Regions from separate parts of the Hymenobacter sp. UYAg731 genome, predicted to be linked through region 1. Evidence: riboswitches for the same ligand, from Rfam matches in the RefSeq annotation. Region 1 holds a riboswitch; the other holds the start of a gene.
What was found. Region 1 has a riboswitch for S-adenosylmethionine ahead of ACVWYF_RS21990 (peroxiredoxin-like family protein). Riboswitches for the same ligand answer to the same signal wherever they lie in the genome.

Region 2: it holds a riboswitch for S-adenosylmethionine, as region 1 does, so the genes downstream of both, ACVWYF_RS11135 (phosphoadenylyl-sulfate reductase) here and ACVWYF_RS21990 (peroxiredoxin-like family protein) in region 1, are expected to answer to the same signal.

Annotation. Positions count from the first base shown of each region.
Region 1 covers NZ_JBSSEC010000010.1:17,326-24,638, reverse strand. Annotated here, with positions in the region: gene ACVWYF_RS22015 (TonB-dependent receptor domain-containing protein) at 1-311, shown strand, start outside; gene ACVWYF_RS22010 (lysylphosphatidylglycerol synthase transmembrane domain-containing protein) at 450-1,529, shown strand; gene ACVWYF_RS22005 (erythromycin esterase family protein) at 1,583-4,132, opposite strand; gene ACVWYF_RS22000 (hypothetical protein) at 4,294-4,713, opposite strand; gene ACVWYF_RS21995 (LysM peptidoglycan-binding domain-containing protein) at 4,899-5,180, shown strand; SAM riboswitch class I at 5,505-5,620, shown strand; gene ACVWYF_RS21990 (peroxiredoxin-like family protein) at 5,986-6,651, shown strand; gene ACVWYF_RS21985 (O-acetylhomoserine aminocarboxypropyltransferase/cysteine synthase family protein) at 6,697-7,313, shown strand, end outside.
Region 2 covers NZ_JBSSEC010000003.1:698,063-705,375, forward strand. Annotated here, with positions in the region: gene ACVWYF_RS11100 (DNA integrity scanning protein DisA nucleotide-binding domain protein) at 1-66, shown strand, start outside; gene ACVWYF_RS11105 (hypothetical protein) at 151-462, shown strand; gene ACVWYF_RS11110 (PaaI family thioesterase) at 472-969, opposite strand; gene ACVWYF_RS11115 (PPC domain-containing DNA-binding protein) at 1,037-1,558, opposite strand; gene ACVWYF_RS11120 (hypothetical protein) at 1,655-2,941, opposite strand; gene ACVWYF_RS11125 (hypothetical protein) at 2,938-3,717, opposite strand; gene ACVWYF_RS11130 (RNA polymerase sigma factor) at 3,849-4,427, opposite strand; SAM riboswitch class I at 4,634-4,722, shown strand; gene ACVWYF_RS11135 (phosphoadenylyl-sulfate reductase) at 4,994-5,752, shown strand; gene cysD (sulfate adenylyltransferase subunit CysD) at 5,885-6,805, shown strand; gene ACVWYF_RS11145 (sulfate adenylyltransferase subunit 1) at 6,962-7,313, shown strand, end outside.

The DNA.
Region 1 (7,313 bases):
ACCCCGGCGCAGCGCCGGCCGGCGCTGGTGGCCGCCCCGGCGGCTACCCCGGCCAGCAGCGCGGCACTGCGCCCGCCGACAGCATTTCCGGCAAGCCGGCTACCGACAGCACCGGCCGCTCCCAGCCCGGGCAGCGCCCCGGCGGCTATCCCGGGCTGCGCCCCGCCACGGCCCAGCCCGCCGACTCGACCAATCGCCAGACCCCGGCTCCGGCCACCAGCCCCCTCAACGCACCGGCCAACGCGCCCTCGCCCGGCACCAGCACGCCCAACGGCACGGTACCGGCAGGCAGCCCCGGCGGCCGGCCCTAGCCCAACACTGCGGGTTATCAATGAAAACGTCATGCTGAGTTTATTCCGGCATGACGTTTTTCATAACCCCTTAATCCATTTTTAATCAGCCGCCGGCCGGCTACCCCCTACTTTTGCCCGGCTGCTTTATTTCCTTCGATGACCGATAAAACCCTCGCTCCCCTGCCCGAAGACGACGCGCATTTTTTGCAGCGCTTGCAGCCCTCGCGGCTCATTCTGCCCGTCGTGATTGGCCTGAGCGTGGTAGGGTTTATGTTCTGGCGCAGCTACAAGCCGGGCGATTTGGCCCCGCTGGGCCACGCCCGGTGGGAGTGGCTGCTGGTCACGCTGCTGGTGCTGCTGGCCCGCGATTTTGGCTACATCTACCGCATCCGGCACATTGCCGAGCGTGAGCTGAGCTACCGCCAAAGCCTCGACGTGATTATGATTTGGGAGTTCGCCTCCTGTGTCCTGCCGTCGGCGGTGGGCGGCACGGCGGTGGCCTCCTTTATTCTGAACAAGGAAGGGATTCCGCTGGGCAAGTCGCTGGCCTACATTATGGTTACCGCCCTGATGGACAACCTGTACTACGTCATCATGGTGCCGCTGGTGGTGAGTATTGCCGGGGCCGGGCTCTACCCGCACGAGGCCATGCAGGGCGCGTTCATCGCCACGTTGCGCGTGGCGTTCATCATCAGCTACGTGGCCGTCACGGCCTACGCGGGGCTGATGCTGTACGCCATTTTCATCAATCCGAAATCGGTGCGGCGGCTGTTGGTGCGGCTGTTCTCGTTCCGGCTGCTGCGGCGCTGGCAGCGCTCGGCCTACAAGCACGGCCAGGGCATGATGGAGGCATCTATCCAGCTGCGCGGCAACCCAGCCATCTACTGGGTGCGGGCGGCGGGCAGCACGTTCTTCGTCTGGACGGCCCGCTACCTGGTTATCGGCTGCCTCATTGCCGCCTTCGTGCCCATGGATGCTGATACGTTCCTGTTCATCTTCGCCCGCAATCTCACCTACAAAGTGCTGCTGCTGCTGGCCGTCACGCCGGGCGGCGCGGGCATCGTGGAAGGGGCATTTCCCACGTTTTTCGGCAAGTTCATCGGCACGGCCACCCTCACCAGCTTCATGGTGCTGCTGTACCGGGTGGTCACGTACTACCTGTATTTGGTGCTGGGCACCATTTTTCTGCCGCGCTGGGTGGCGCGGGTGTTTGCGAAAAAGGGAGTTAAAAGCTAAAAGTGAGGAGTGAGGAGCAGTCTATTTCTAACTCCTCACTTTTAACTTTTAACTCATTTCCCCGCCGTGGGGCGCGAGTAGGTTTGCCAAAATCCGGGGTGATATTCGGCGAGTTTTAACTCTTCCAACTCGTGCCCTACCAGCCGCAGCTCGGTTTTGGGGTTGGGCGGCGGCAAGGCGGTACCCACCGGTAAATCGGTGAAATATTCGTCGCAGAATTTCTGGGTGTAAAAGGGTTTGCCGCCAATGACGCGGCCTGCCCCGATGCCCTGCCCCGTGCTGTGGCGCACGTGGTAGCGGCCACTTGCTCCTTTGGCATACTCCACCACATGGTCGGTGCGCGAATCGGTCAGAATGGTGTTGTAGAGACGGGAAACGAAGTCGTGTTTTGGCGCGTGCTTATGCGCCACGGCGTTCCATTTCACCGTGTCTTTTTCCCACAGGGCCTCGTAGCGGGTCACGGCATAGTCGCGCTGCTGAATTTCGAGCCGGCCCGAATACCCGGCTTCGAGGTAAGTGCCGGTGCTGCGATGGCTGGCTCTTTTCACGGCGAAGCTCATCAGGTACACGGTTTCGCCCCCGCGCACCAGCACGCTGTCTAGGTGAAAGCGAAACTTATTCACAGTGCTGGTTTTGAAAAGGGGCGAGATGCGAACCGGGTCGGCGGCGGCGGCATAAAACCCCTGGCCGTTCTCAATCAGGTCCGACGCTCGCATGAGCGCGGCGGGGCGTTTCAGCACATGCGCTTCCTGCACCCTAATCTGATGCTGGGCCCCCCACATCAGGAAGCCGCCATTCCAGTTACGGTAGCCAGCCGGCTCAAACGTTTGGCTCACGTATTCTGCCTCGTAGCGCAGCGTATCGAAGTTGATAACCCGCCGCCGGGTGTACAGTTGCGCCGAGTAATCGGCCTGTTCGTAGTTCTGCGGAGCTGCCGCCAGTACCTTCTTCATAATCTTGCGCGGGTTGAGGCTTTCGCCGCGCACCTGCACGTCCTTGAGTTCGTAGGCGGCCGGGGCCAGCCGCACGGTCAGTAGTTCGTCGGTGGTGGCAGCTACCGTGGCGGAGGCGTAGCCCACGCTGCTCACCTGCACCGGCCCGCTGGCCCGCAGCACGAAGCGGCCCTGCCCGTCGGCCACCGTGCCCACGCCCTGGGCGGACACCGAGACCGAAGCGTAGGGCACCGGCTGGCCGGTTTTGCGGTCGAGCACCACGCCGCGCACCAAGGCGGTGGCTCCGGCAGCGGCGGCCCGCACGCGGCGGGGCAGGGCCGCCGGATTCAGTGCGCCTGGACTGGTACGGGCCACCGTGCTATCGACCGAAGCTGCTTCGGCAACAACAGCACCGGCCGCTGCGCCGTGCGGCGGGCTCACACCGCGCAAAAACAGGAAGCCATCTACCGCTTCGCTCCACGGGCCGGCAACAGGCTGATAGTCCAACGCATACGTGGTCAGGCGCTGGCCCGGCGCGTCGTGCTTCAGGCTCACGAAGGCGTAGTCGGCGGGCTGGGCCAGCAGGCCGGCTTCGAGCGAGCCGGCCACCGGTGCGGGCACCGGCTTGTAGCCCATGGCCGGGAAGCCGTGGGTGCCACTGCCCGCCAGCGTGCCCAGAATGTATACCTGGTCGGGGCCGAGGCCATCCTTCACGGCCCGGCCCATGGGCCGGTAGGCCTGCATTTCGGCATTATCGAAGTGGTCGGTGCGGTTGGCCAGGTGGGGCAGGGCGGCCCAACAAACCACCTTTTCCTGCGGGTGCTGCTTCACATACCACAGCAGGTTGTCGGCCATCTGGGCATCGCGCGGGTTGCTGTCAGTTGCCTTGAACTCCTGCTCCGTTTTCGCGCCGGGGTCGTTCAGGGCATAGTCGCGGGCCTGAGCCAGCAGGCTGCGCAGGTTTTGCTGCCAGAACGTGGCTTCGGTGCGCCGCTTCGCGTCGGAACCGGTGGCGGCTTTGTTCACCAGCTTGGCCACTTTGGCCATTTCCTTCTCAAACTCGGCGAGCGTGGTGGTGGGCACAAATGAGAAATGCTCACCCATGAAACCGATGACCTGCTCAAGGTAGTCATAATTGAGCAGGGCCGCGCTCTTATCCGGAGCCAGGAATTCCTCCAGGTCGTCCACCATATCGCCGCTGTACTCGCCGGTCAGCTGCGGGTCGAAGCCGGCCACGCGCAGCCCTTGCCGGCCCAGCAGTGGCAAAATGCCCTGAAACTCCTGCGTCGATGTCCAGACCGGAAACACGCTGTTGCCAATGGCCTCCTGCGCCGGGCGGCCAGCCTCCAGCGCCTGCTGGGCCTTGTGCAAGTCATAAAACCCGCTCTCAAACGCCACCGTGGTGAAGCCCATTTGCTGGCGCAAAAAGCGCAGGAGCCGGATTTTGGCTTCGAACACGTTGCCTTCGCCGTGGCTGGGCTCGCCCAGCATCACCACCCGAGCCGGGCCGATTTCCGCTTTCAGGAATTCCAAATCCCGGAAATCGGTATCCGTCGGGTTGATGCTACGCACTGCGTGGGTGGGCAGCGGATTAGGGGCCTGGGCATAGGCCGCCGGCGCGAACAGGGCCACCGCGAGTAGCGCGGTGGCCGCTTTCAGATGAGTAAACATCAACAGAAAAAAGGAGGAGGAAAGCCGCACAGCGCGGTCGGAATTGGCAGAAAGGTAGCGCACTGAGGCAAAAACGAATGGCGCTGGCGGGAATTCTGCCACAAAAAAAGCCCCGAACCGGCGTGGTTCGAGGCTTTTCGTTTGGTTGATTCCGGAATGGTTTACTCGGCTTCGAGCATCAGGGCGGCCCCGTCGGCCGATTTCAGCGTGAGCTTTTTGTCAGTGAGGGTTTCCACGGCGAAGGTGTTGCTGGTAGTGGTACCGTCGGGGGTCATGGTGACAGTTTTGCCGGCTTGGTCAAACGTGTATTTGCCCGAAACGGCCCCGCTGGCCCCGGTCATGTTGTAAGTACCGTTGGCGAAAATGCGCAGTTCTTCCTGCTTTTGGGCGTCAGTTTGCTTTACTTTGTCGCCGGCGGTATCGGTTTCCTTGGCGGTTTTCCACACCTTGCTATCGGTGCCGTACAGCATGTTCACGCCCTCCACTTTGCCTTTATCGTTGCTGCACGAAGCGGCAAAAAGCGACACAAGCAGCAGCAGACTGGCGAAGTAACGGAGCGAAAAAAGGGACTGGAGTTTCATGGGCAAAAAGGGTGATGGTGAAAGAATGAAAGTGACACGCGAGGTGCGGACTCGTCGGCTTACGACGCAGACGCAAAAGAGTTTAGAGCGCAACCCCGCTTGGGCTTGCCCGTATAGCAACCCGGTCGGCCCGCTCACAAGCGCTTTCGGCAGCACTCATCTCTCCATTTAACCTCACTGATACCATGGGACTCTTCGATTTCATCAGCGACAAAGGCGACCAGAAGCCCGCAGAGCCCGCGGCTAAGCCGGCGGCTGGCGGCACCGATTTTTTTGGCAATGCCAAACCGGAAGCCACCGGCAACACGTATACCGTTGTCAGCGGTGATTCCCTCTCCAAAATAGCAAGACACCACTACGGCGACGCCGCCAAGTGGCACCAGATATACGACGCCAATAAGGCGCTCATCGGCGACAACCCTGACCACATTGAAGTGGGACAGGTGTTGACCATACCTAGTCTCTAGGTACTTTTTTGCAGAAAAAAGGTGAGAAAAGCCACTCTGTTTCAGGGTGGCTTTTTTGCGTTTGGTGGGGTCATAAGGGCGATGCTCCCAGAACGTCATGCCGAGCGTAACCGGGGCATCTCGCTCGGGAGAGTAAACCAATCGTGGAAAAAAACTCAGCAGTAGCACGCGAGATGCCTCGGCTACGCGCGGCATGACGTTCCAGACGTTCACCAACACCCCACCAAAAATATTTTCACTCCCCCGCTTGCCCATCCCAAAAATTCTCCCGTACATTTGCCAATACCAAACAGGTACTCCCCGCTAACGGTGGGCAGTTTTCAAGTTTTATACAGAAGTGGCGAGAGACTAGGCTCCGTGACCCACTGGCAACCTTCGCAAAACGAAAGGTGCCAATTCCTACCCACCCGCAGCTTCGGCCGCGCTGGGACAGATGATTCGAGTGCCATGGAAAATCCCTCACATCCTGCTTTTTTTCTCCCGAATGCTCCGGCTGCTTTTCGCGCCCTGGCATCGGGTTTCTTCGTTTCGGCCGATGGCGGCCGGATTGTGGCATTGCCCAACGGGCGAATGCGAATGTGCTGTTGTTGCGCGTGTTGTTGCTAGTCTGATTTCGGCCTAACAACCTCCTCTTTCTTCTTCGTGGGAATGCCATTGTACCTGGCCCGTTGGGGCCACGCGGGTGCATCGAATGCGCTGAACGCGGCCACTGGCCGGCCCGCGCTGCACCGGACTACCGCCCCAGGCGGACCATGCTCCCCGAAGAAGTCTCTCTCCCTCACCCAGATATTCTTCTCGACTTCGCATGTCCACGCTCACCACTCCCGCTTCCATTCAACCCGAACTGGCCGCTACGGCCCAACACTTGGCCACCCTGCTGCCCGCCACCGCCAGCCAAACCATCGATGCCGGCATTGCGGCCGTGCATGCGGCCGGTTTGGCGCAACGCAGCCTCCGGGCCGGCCAAACGGCTCCCGCTTTCACCCTGCCAGACGCGGCGGGCCAGCCAGTTTCGCTGACGACGCTGCTGGCCAGCGGCCCGGTGGTGCTGGTGTTTTATCGCGGCAACTGGTGCCCCTACTGCAATGTGCAACTGCGGGCCTACAACCAGGCCCTGGCCGATTTCAAGGGCTTTAATGCCACGCTGGTGGCTGTTTCGCCCCAAACGCCGGACCTCACCAGCCTCACGGCCGAGGAAAAGGAGTTGCGCTTCCCAGTGCTGAGCGACCTCGGCAACGCGGTGGCCCGGCAGTACGGGCTGGCCTACCAGGTGGGCGATGCCGTGTACCACACGCTGCACGGCGTGGGCATCGACTTGGCCATTTTCAACGGCGACGATAGCGGCGAGCTGCCGCTGACGGGCACGTTCGTCATCGCCCGGGATGGCATCATTGCCTGGGCCGCCACCGAAGCCAACTTTAAGCAGCGGCCCGACCCGGCCGTGCTGCTGGAGGCGCTGGCTCAACTCTAATTCAACATTCATAATCAACGCTTCACCGCTTAAAATATCAACATCATGTCCGTTCAGCCCCAACACTTCGAAACCCTTCAGCTCCACGCCGGCCAGCAGCCCGACCCCACCACCGGGGCCCGCGCCGTGCCGCTGTTCCAGACCACCAGCTACGTATTCAAAAGCGCCGAGCACGGGGCCAATCTGTTTGCCCTGAAGGAGTTCGGCAACATCTACACCCGCCTGATGAACCCCACCACCGACGTGTTCGAGCAGCGCGTGGCGGCGCTGGAGGGCGGCGTGGCGGCACTGGCCACCGGCTCGGGTCAGGCGGCCCAGTTCATTGCTTTGAACAACATTCTGCAGGCCGGCGACAACTTCGTGAGCACGGCCTACCTGTACGGCGGCACCTACAACCAGTTCAAGGTGGCGTTCAATCGCTTGGGCATCGAGGCGCGCTTTGCGGACGGTGATAACCCGGCTTCGTTTGAGCCGCTGATTGACGAGAAGACCAAGGCTATTTACCTGGAAACCATTGGCAACCCCAGCTTCAGCATTCCGGATTTTGAGGCCATCGCGGCCGTTGCGAAGAAGCACGACTTGCCGCTGATTGTGGACAATACCTTTGGCGCGGGCGGCTACTTGTTCCGGCCGCTGGAGCACGGCGCGCACATCGTGGTGGA
Region 2 (7,313 bases), on a different contig from region 1:
CCCTGCATCGCCATCGTGGTGAGCGAGGACGGCATGGTGGACGTGATTTCGTCGGTGCGGGAGTAAAGCGCCGTTGGTCATTTAAACTGACCGACCCGCGAACTTCTTTTGCAGTTCCTGGCTTAAATTCGAGTCATTAATTCCTTTCGCATGACTGCCGACGACCGCCTCAACCAACTCGAACCCATAATTGCCGAAGCAATCACGATTCTGGACCGCCACACCAATCAGCTTAAACAGTTGACGGTTGCCACGGGTCAAATAATAACTGCCGTTACGCAGCAGGGAGAATCCATCAGTTTTCTACTGCGTGAGCAACTGAAAATGAAAGGCGACATCGTGGAAATGAAAGGCGACATCGTGGAAATGAAGGGTAGCATTGATGGCATAAAAGGGCAGCAGGATGGCATGAACGGCAAACTGGACCAGATACTCCAACTGCTCCAGAAGTCTGGCCAATAGCCGCCGACCTTACTTCTTCGCCCGAAACGACCAGGTCAGCTTGAATACCGCTACCACATCGCCGGCCTCGTCCACGCCGGTGCTGGTGCAGACCACGGTGCGGCCTTCGCCGGTGGCGCGGCTCTCGGCCACGGCTTGGGCGATGAGCGGGCCATCGGGGCAGGTGAAGGCGATGAGGCCCACGGCTTTCTTCGTGAAGTCACCCTGAATGCTCGTCACCAGCATCGAAACCGGCCCGCCTGCCTGCACCTGCATCATGCCCTGAATGCCGCTGGCGAATTCCCCGGCCATAGCCAGGCAGGCGAAATACAGGCTCCGAAACGGGTTCTGGGTAAGGAATTTGTAGCGAATGGTGACCGTGGCCGCCTCCGGCGTGAGCTGCGTGAGGCGCAGGCCCGCCAGCCACGCCATGGGCAGCTTGCGCATCATGAAGAGCCGCAACTTCAGCGGGTTCAGGACCTGGCGGCGGAAGGCGGCAGCTTGCGGGGTATCGGTGGCAGTGGTCATAAGGCGAAGGTACGTTTGAGCGCGCGGCCGGCGAAAAGCCGGCAGCCGGCCCACTCAGCCGGCTCTTCTATTGCTTGCGCGCTTTACTCTTTTCATCGGCCGCGCTCGGTGCGGGGCCGGGAGCCGGACGCACCACCAGTTCCTGATAGCCAAAGGTGTCGTCCTTCTCGCGCCGGAACTCCAGCTGCGGCAGCTCGCCCAGCACGATTTCAGCCGTGGTGTACACCCGGCAGCCATCCAGCAAGTGCCCGCCGATGGTGCGGCCCGTACTGTCCGAAACGGCCAGATGCAGGTGCGAGTCGTTGGTGGAAAGCGTCCCGACCAGCGATACAATCTCGAAATGCCCTTTGTAAACCGTGGGTCCTTCCTGATTGGCCAGCCGTAGCGTGGCCACTGTGAGGCTGCCCACGCAGGTAATCATGGTGCCGGCCAGGAGGTGGTTTTGCTGCGCGAAGGCCGTGAGCTGCTGGCGCAGGTCGTCGCCGGGGCGCAGGCGCAGAGCGTAGGTTTTCAGGGCGGAGTGTTGGGCGGCGGGCACGGGGGCCGGGGTTTGGGCCAGCGCGGAAGTGGCCAGCAGGGAGAGGAGCATGAATCGAAGCACGCGACCAAGATACTGTATCGTGAACTCTGCGAGTCCGCGCGTTGGAACGGCTTACACGCGGACTCGCAGAGTCCACGATACATACTACTTGCTGAACCGCACCGTACCGTAGCGCACTTTGATGTTCACGTTGCCGGCTCCCCGCGCCGGGGCGGCGGCCCCGAAAGTACCCAGCACGTCGCTGGTTTGCGGGCCGTTTTCCTGCGAGAGCACCCGCACCAGGTTTTTATCGACCAGTAGCTGGCCTTGCTCGGTACTTACGTCGAAGCGGAAGGCCGGGGCCTCGGCAAAGCCCAGCCGGATGGTACTAAAACCGCCGTCGAGGTTCACCTGGCGGAAATTGGCCCCCATGTCGCGCACCACAAAATCGGGGCAGTAGCGCAGGGCCATGTCGAGGGCTTCGTCCAGTTTGTCGATGGTGAAGCGCGAGTAGCCTGATGAGCCGCGCAGGTTGCGCACCGTGCCCAGGGCCACGTCGCCGTACTTGCTATGCACGGTCAGGTCCTGCACGGTACCAATGTCCACGTCGGAATAGTTGTTGCGTAGGTCCACCGTCGTGCCCGTGTCGAGGCGCAGCTGGGCGTAGCTGGCGTCGATGCTGGCGCGGCCGGCGAAGGCAATGCGGCAGTCGCCGTTGCCGATGCGGATGAGGTTGCGCGGGCCTTCGAGGCGGGCGGTGCGCAGGGTGCCGTATTCCACGGCCAGCTCGGTGGGGCCGCTCACATCGCCAGCCAGGGTCACTTCGCCAAAGCTGTTGTAGATTTTCAGGGCCGTGGTGCGGGGCAGCCACACGGTGTAGTTCACCTCGTAGCGGCAGCCGCCGGCCCGGCCGCGCAATGCGGGGCCAAACTGCGTGCTCACGGCCACGCCCCCGGTTTTGGCGTCGTAGTCGAGCCACTGCACGCCCAATGCGTCAAGAATCTGGCGGGCACCAGCGTCACTTTCCGAGCGTGCCACCAATTCGGCATCCACCTTGATTTCCTTCTTATTCCAAGTATTGATTTGCACCCGGCCGTAGCGCGTATCGAGCGAAAACGGGCGCCCATTTTTCGCCACCGCGTAGCTGCGCAGCAGGTGGCGGCGCTGCTCCACTTGCAGGCTGGCGCTGCCCTGGCCGTCGGTTTGGTCCACCAACGGGTTCTGCTGGGGTTGGGGCTGGGGCTGCTGCTCAGGTTCCGGCTCCAGGCCAAACAGGGCGGCTTCGGCCCGGCGGGCTTCGGGGGTGATAATGTTGATGGCCACGCCGTGGCCCACGATAACCCAGCGGTTCGGGCGGTCCTGCGCCTGCGCACTACGCGGGCTCAACAGGCCCAGCAGCCCGCCGCACAGCGCCAACACCCGGCTTACCCGGAAAACCAGGGGCTGGTTCATTCGGCCTGGCGCCGGCTATCGGCCAGCACGTAAGAACTGTTGTTGGGGGCCGCCTGGGCCGTGTTGCCCAGGTTCAGCTGGCGGTCCAGAATGTCGAGGCGGATTTGCAGGTTGCGGTTCATGGCCGTGAGCACGGCGTCGGGCTGCGGGTGGTGCAGCAGCTGCTGTTTCAGTTCGCGGTAGCTGGAATCGAGCGACACCAACTCGTGCTGCCAGTCGGCGTTCATGGCGGCCATGCCGGGGCCGCTGAGCTGGCTCAGTTCGGTTTGGCGGCGGGCCAGTTGGTTGGTGTAGTAGGCTTCCATGCCGCGCACGGCGCGCACCAGCTGGCTGTCGGCCCCGGTGGTGTGCTCAGCGGCGGTGAGGGACAGCGGGTTGCCACCCTGGTACAAGGCCGCGTCGGTGTCGGTGGCGGGGCTGCTGAGCGTGGCGGCGGGCGCAACCGCCACGGCCGTTTCGGGCGCGGCGCGGTTGGCTTTCCAGGCTTCGCTGGCCCCGGCGGCGAACACGAGCAGGGCCAAAGCTGCCGCTACGCCGTAGCGCTGAAACCAGCTGGCGCGAGTTGCGGGCTGGGCCACCGGCGCAACTGCAGCCACCGGCGCAGCAAAAGGCATTTCCGAAACTTCGGCCAGGCGCATGGCCGGCGTTTGGGGCGCGGCGGCATTGAGCTGTTCCTCCAACGCGGCCCAAAGGTCGGGGCGCGGCTCGTGGGTGTCGAAATCGGCACGGTGCCGCTCGACGAAGGTTTCAAGGGAATTATTTTTCTTGGTATCCATGAATGAGTAGCAGACGCACGGTTCGTCCAGGTTCAGGGCGGGCCACGGGGCTATACGAAAACCGCGGCCGGGCGAAAAAGGATGAAGGGTAGTTGAGGGGTTAAATGACTAGTGATAACAGATAAAAAAACTTAGCTAAGGCCACGCTGGGCGGCTAATTCGCGCAGCCGAACCCGCGCCCGGCTGTACTGCGATTTGGAAGTAGATTCGGAAATACCCAGGATGCCGGCGATTTCGAGGTGGTCGTAGCCTTCCAATAAGTACAGGCTGAGCACCACGCGGTAGCCGTCGGGCAGCTCCTGAATGCAGCGGCGCAGCACGTCGGCACGGTAGTGCATGTCGGCTTCGTCTTCGGGCGAGTGGGCGGCGGCTTCGGCGGGCTCGTCGTGGTGCTGCTCGCCCAGCGGCACCAGCGCCAGCCGCCGCTGTCGCAGGCAGTTGATACTTTTGTTCACCACAATCCGCTTCAGCCAAGCCCCGAACGACGAGTCGCCCTTGTAGCCGCTCAGCTCCCGAAAAGCGCTCAGGAATGATTCCTGGAGCACATCTTCAGCCTCGGCATAGTCGCCGGTGATGCGCAGAGCTGCGTTGAACATGGCCTTGGAGTAGCGCCGGTAAATCTCGGCCTGGGCCTGGCGGTCGTTGAGGCGGCAGCGCTCCACCAACGGGGCGTTGATGTCGACGTAGGCGGAGTGGGCTAGGGCTTCCATGCAGAAAACGAGGTATTAGAAGTGCTTAAGCAACCCATAGACCAAGCGCAGGGTTCAGGGGTTGCACGGCAAATTACGCGGCGAAAGCACGGCCGCCAAACCTTTGGCGAAGTGAGCAGTTTCAATCTGCGCGAAACAAAATTTTGGCATTTCGCATTTTCGTCCTTTACATTTGTCCCAGCAACCCTCGTTTGGGGCGCTACCCATTTTTATACAGAGGCGCGGAGAGACAGGCTCGACGAAACGCCGGCAACCCCCACCCGTTGGAACGGTGCCAAGTCCTGAAATATAAAAAACTGCCGTGAGCACATTCCGCAACCACCGCCCGCAACCCGTCCCCTTCGCCGCCCCGCGCCGAATGTGCTGTTGCATGGGCTGTCCCCTGGCCGTTATGCTGGGGGCGATTGCTGGTTGTTGAGCTAGGGCTTTTCTTCCGGCGGCTGCTGCGGCGGCCACCCCGCTATCCCTTTTGTGGTGATTGATGCACTGCGCGACGCGTAGCGGGTTTTTACAGCCTTCGCGGCTCATTTTGGTTTTTTCTACGGAGAAAAACTCCCCGTTCCATCATGGCATTACCCCTTGAGAGCCAGGTCGCTGACCTGCGTCGCTACCTGCCCGAGTGCTCGGTGCCGGAAACCCTGGCCCTGCTGGCCGACCACTTCGCCGGCCGCGTCTCGTTTTCCACCTCCTTCGGCCTGGAAGACCAGATTATCACCCACTTCATCTTCGAAAACGACCTACCCATCCGGGTTTTCACCCTCGATACGGGCCGCAATTTCCAGGAGACTTACTCGACCTGGAACAAGACCCTGCTGCGCTACGGCAAGACCATCGAAGTCTTCGCGCCGCAAACTGCCGCGCTCGAAGAATTGGTCGCTCAAAAAGGCCCCAACAGCTTTTACGAGAGCATTGCGAACCGGAAGGAGTGCTGCAATATCCGTAAGGTGGAGCCGCTGAGCCGCGCTCTGGCCGGCCAGCAGGTATGGGTGACGGGCATCCGCGCCGAGCAGTCGGCGAACCGCCAGACCATGCACCCCGCCGAGTGGGACGCCGGCCACGGGCTCATCAAAGTACACCCGCTCTTCGACTGGACCTGGACCGAGTGCGAAGCCTTCGCGCAGGCCCACGGCATCCCGGTTAACCCGCTGCACAACAAAGGCTTCGTGAGCATTGGCTGCGCGCCCTGCACCCGGGCCATTGCGCCGGGCGAGGACTTCCGCGCCGGCCGCTGGTGGTGGGAAGATGCCGTCGCCAAGGAGTGCGGCCTGCACGCCACCGCCGCCCACCAGGGCCTCGACCCGGTGGTGGAGCGAATGCCGGGCTAGGCCCGAATTCCTGCGCTAGCGGCCGGGCCGCTGGCGCTACTTTCTTCCCCAAAGGCACCCCTCGCGGGCCTTATCCCACCCTCCTTCTTCCGGTTTTTCAATTTCGCCCGATTTTTCGGGCCTCGGCTTCCTATGTCATTATCAAACCCTGTTTATCTCGATTACCTCGACCGTTTAGAGGCCGAAGCCATTCACATTCTGCGCGAAGTGGCCGGTCAGTTCGAGCGGCCCGCGCTGCTGTTCTCGGGCGGCAAAGACTCGATTGCCCTCACGCGACTGGCCGAAAAGGCCTTTCGGCCGGGCCGGTTTCCGTTTCCGCTGGTGCATATCGATACCGGCCACAACTTCGAGGAAATCATCAATTACCGCGACGAGCTGGCCGCTACTTTGGGCGAAAAGCTGATTGTGCGCCGGGTGGAGGACACCATCCGGGAGCGCGGCCTGCACGAGCCGGGCGGCAAGTACCCCAGCCGCAACCCCCTGCAAACCTACACCTTGCTCGATGTGATTGAGGAATTTGAGTTCGATGCCTGCATTGGCGGGGCGCGGCGCGACGAGGAAAAGGCCCGGGCCAAGGAGCGCATCTTCTCGGTTCGCGACGACTTTGGCCAGTGGGACCCCAAGCGCCAGCGCCCGGAGCTGTGGAACATTTACAACGGCCGCATCCAGAAGGGCGAAAACGTGCGTGTGTTCCCCATCTCGAACTGGACCGAACTGGACGTGTGGAACTACATCCAGCGCGAAAACATCAAGCTGCCAGAGATTTACTTCGCCCACGAACGCCAGTGCGTGGTGCTGCCCAGCGGCCAGTTCCTGGGCTTCAGCGAGCACCTGAACCTGGACGAAACCGACGAAATCGTGAACCGCCGCGTGCGCTTCCGCACCGTGGGCGACTCGACCTGCACGGCCGCCGTGGAAAGCGATGCTGCCTCCGTCGACGACATTATTCAGGACCTGCTGCTGGCCAAAGTGAGCGAGCGCGGCGCGACCCGGCTCGATGACAACCTCTCCGAAACGGGGATGGAGGACCGCAAGCGGAACGGGTATTTCTAGGCAAATAATCCCGGCTGGCCGTCATGCTGAGCGTAGTCTAAGCATCTCTACCGCAACACTAAATCAATCGAAATAAAGGAATAACTGCTGCACGCGAGATGCTTCGGCTACGCTCAGCATGACGTTCTGAAAACAATCATTACCCCATTACAAAAAATGGACCTTCTCCGATTTATTACTTGCGGCAGCGTCGACGATGGTAAAAGTACGCTCATCGGCCGCTTGCTGTACGACAGCGACTCCGTATCCCTCGACGTGCTGGCCACCTTGGAAAAGCGCCGTGCCAGCACCGGCGGCGACGTCGATTTGGCGCTGCTCACCGATGGCCTCAAGGCCGAGCGCGAGCAGGGCATCACCATTGATGTGGCGCATAAATACTTCACCACGCCGCGCCGCAAGTTCATCATTACCGACGCGCCGGGCCACGTCCAATACACCCGCAACATGGTAACCGGCGCGAGCAATGCCGACCTGGCCATTGTGCTTGTGGATGCGCGCCAGGGCGTGA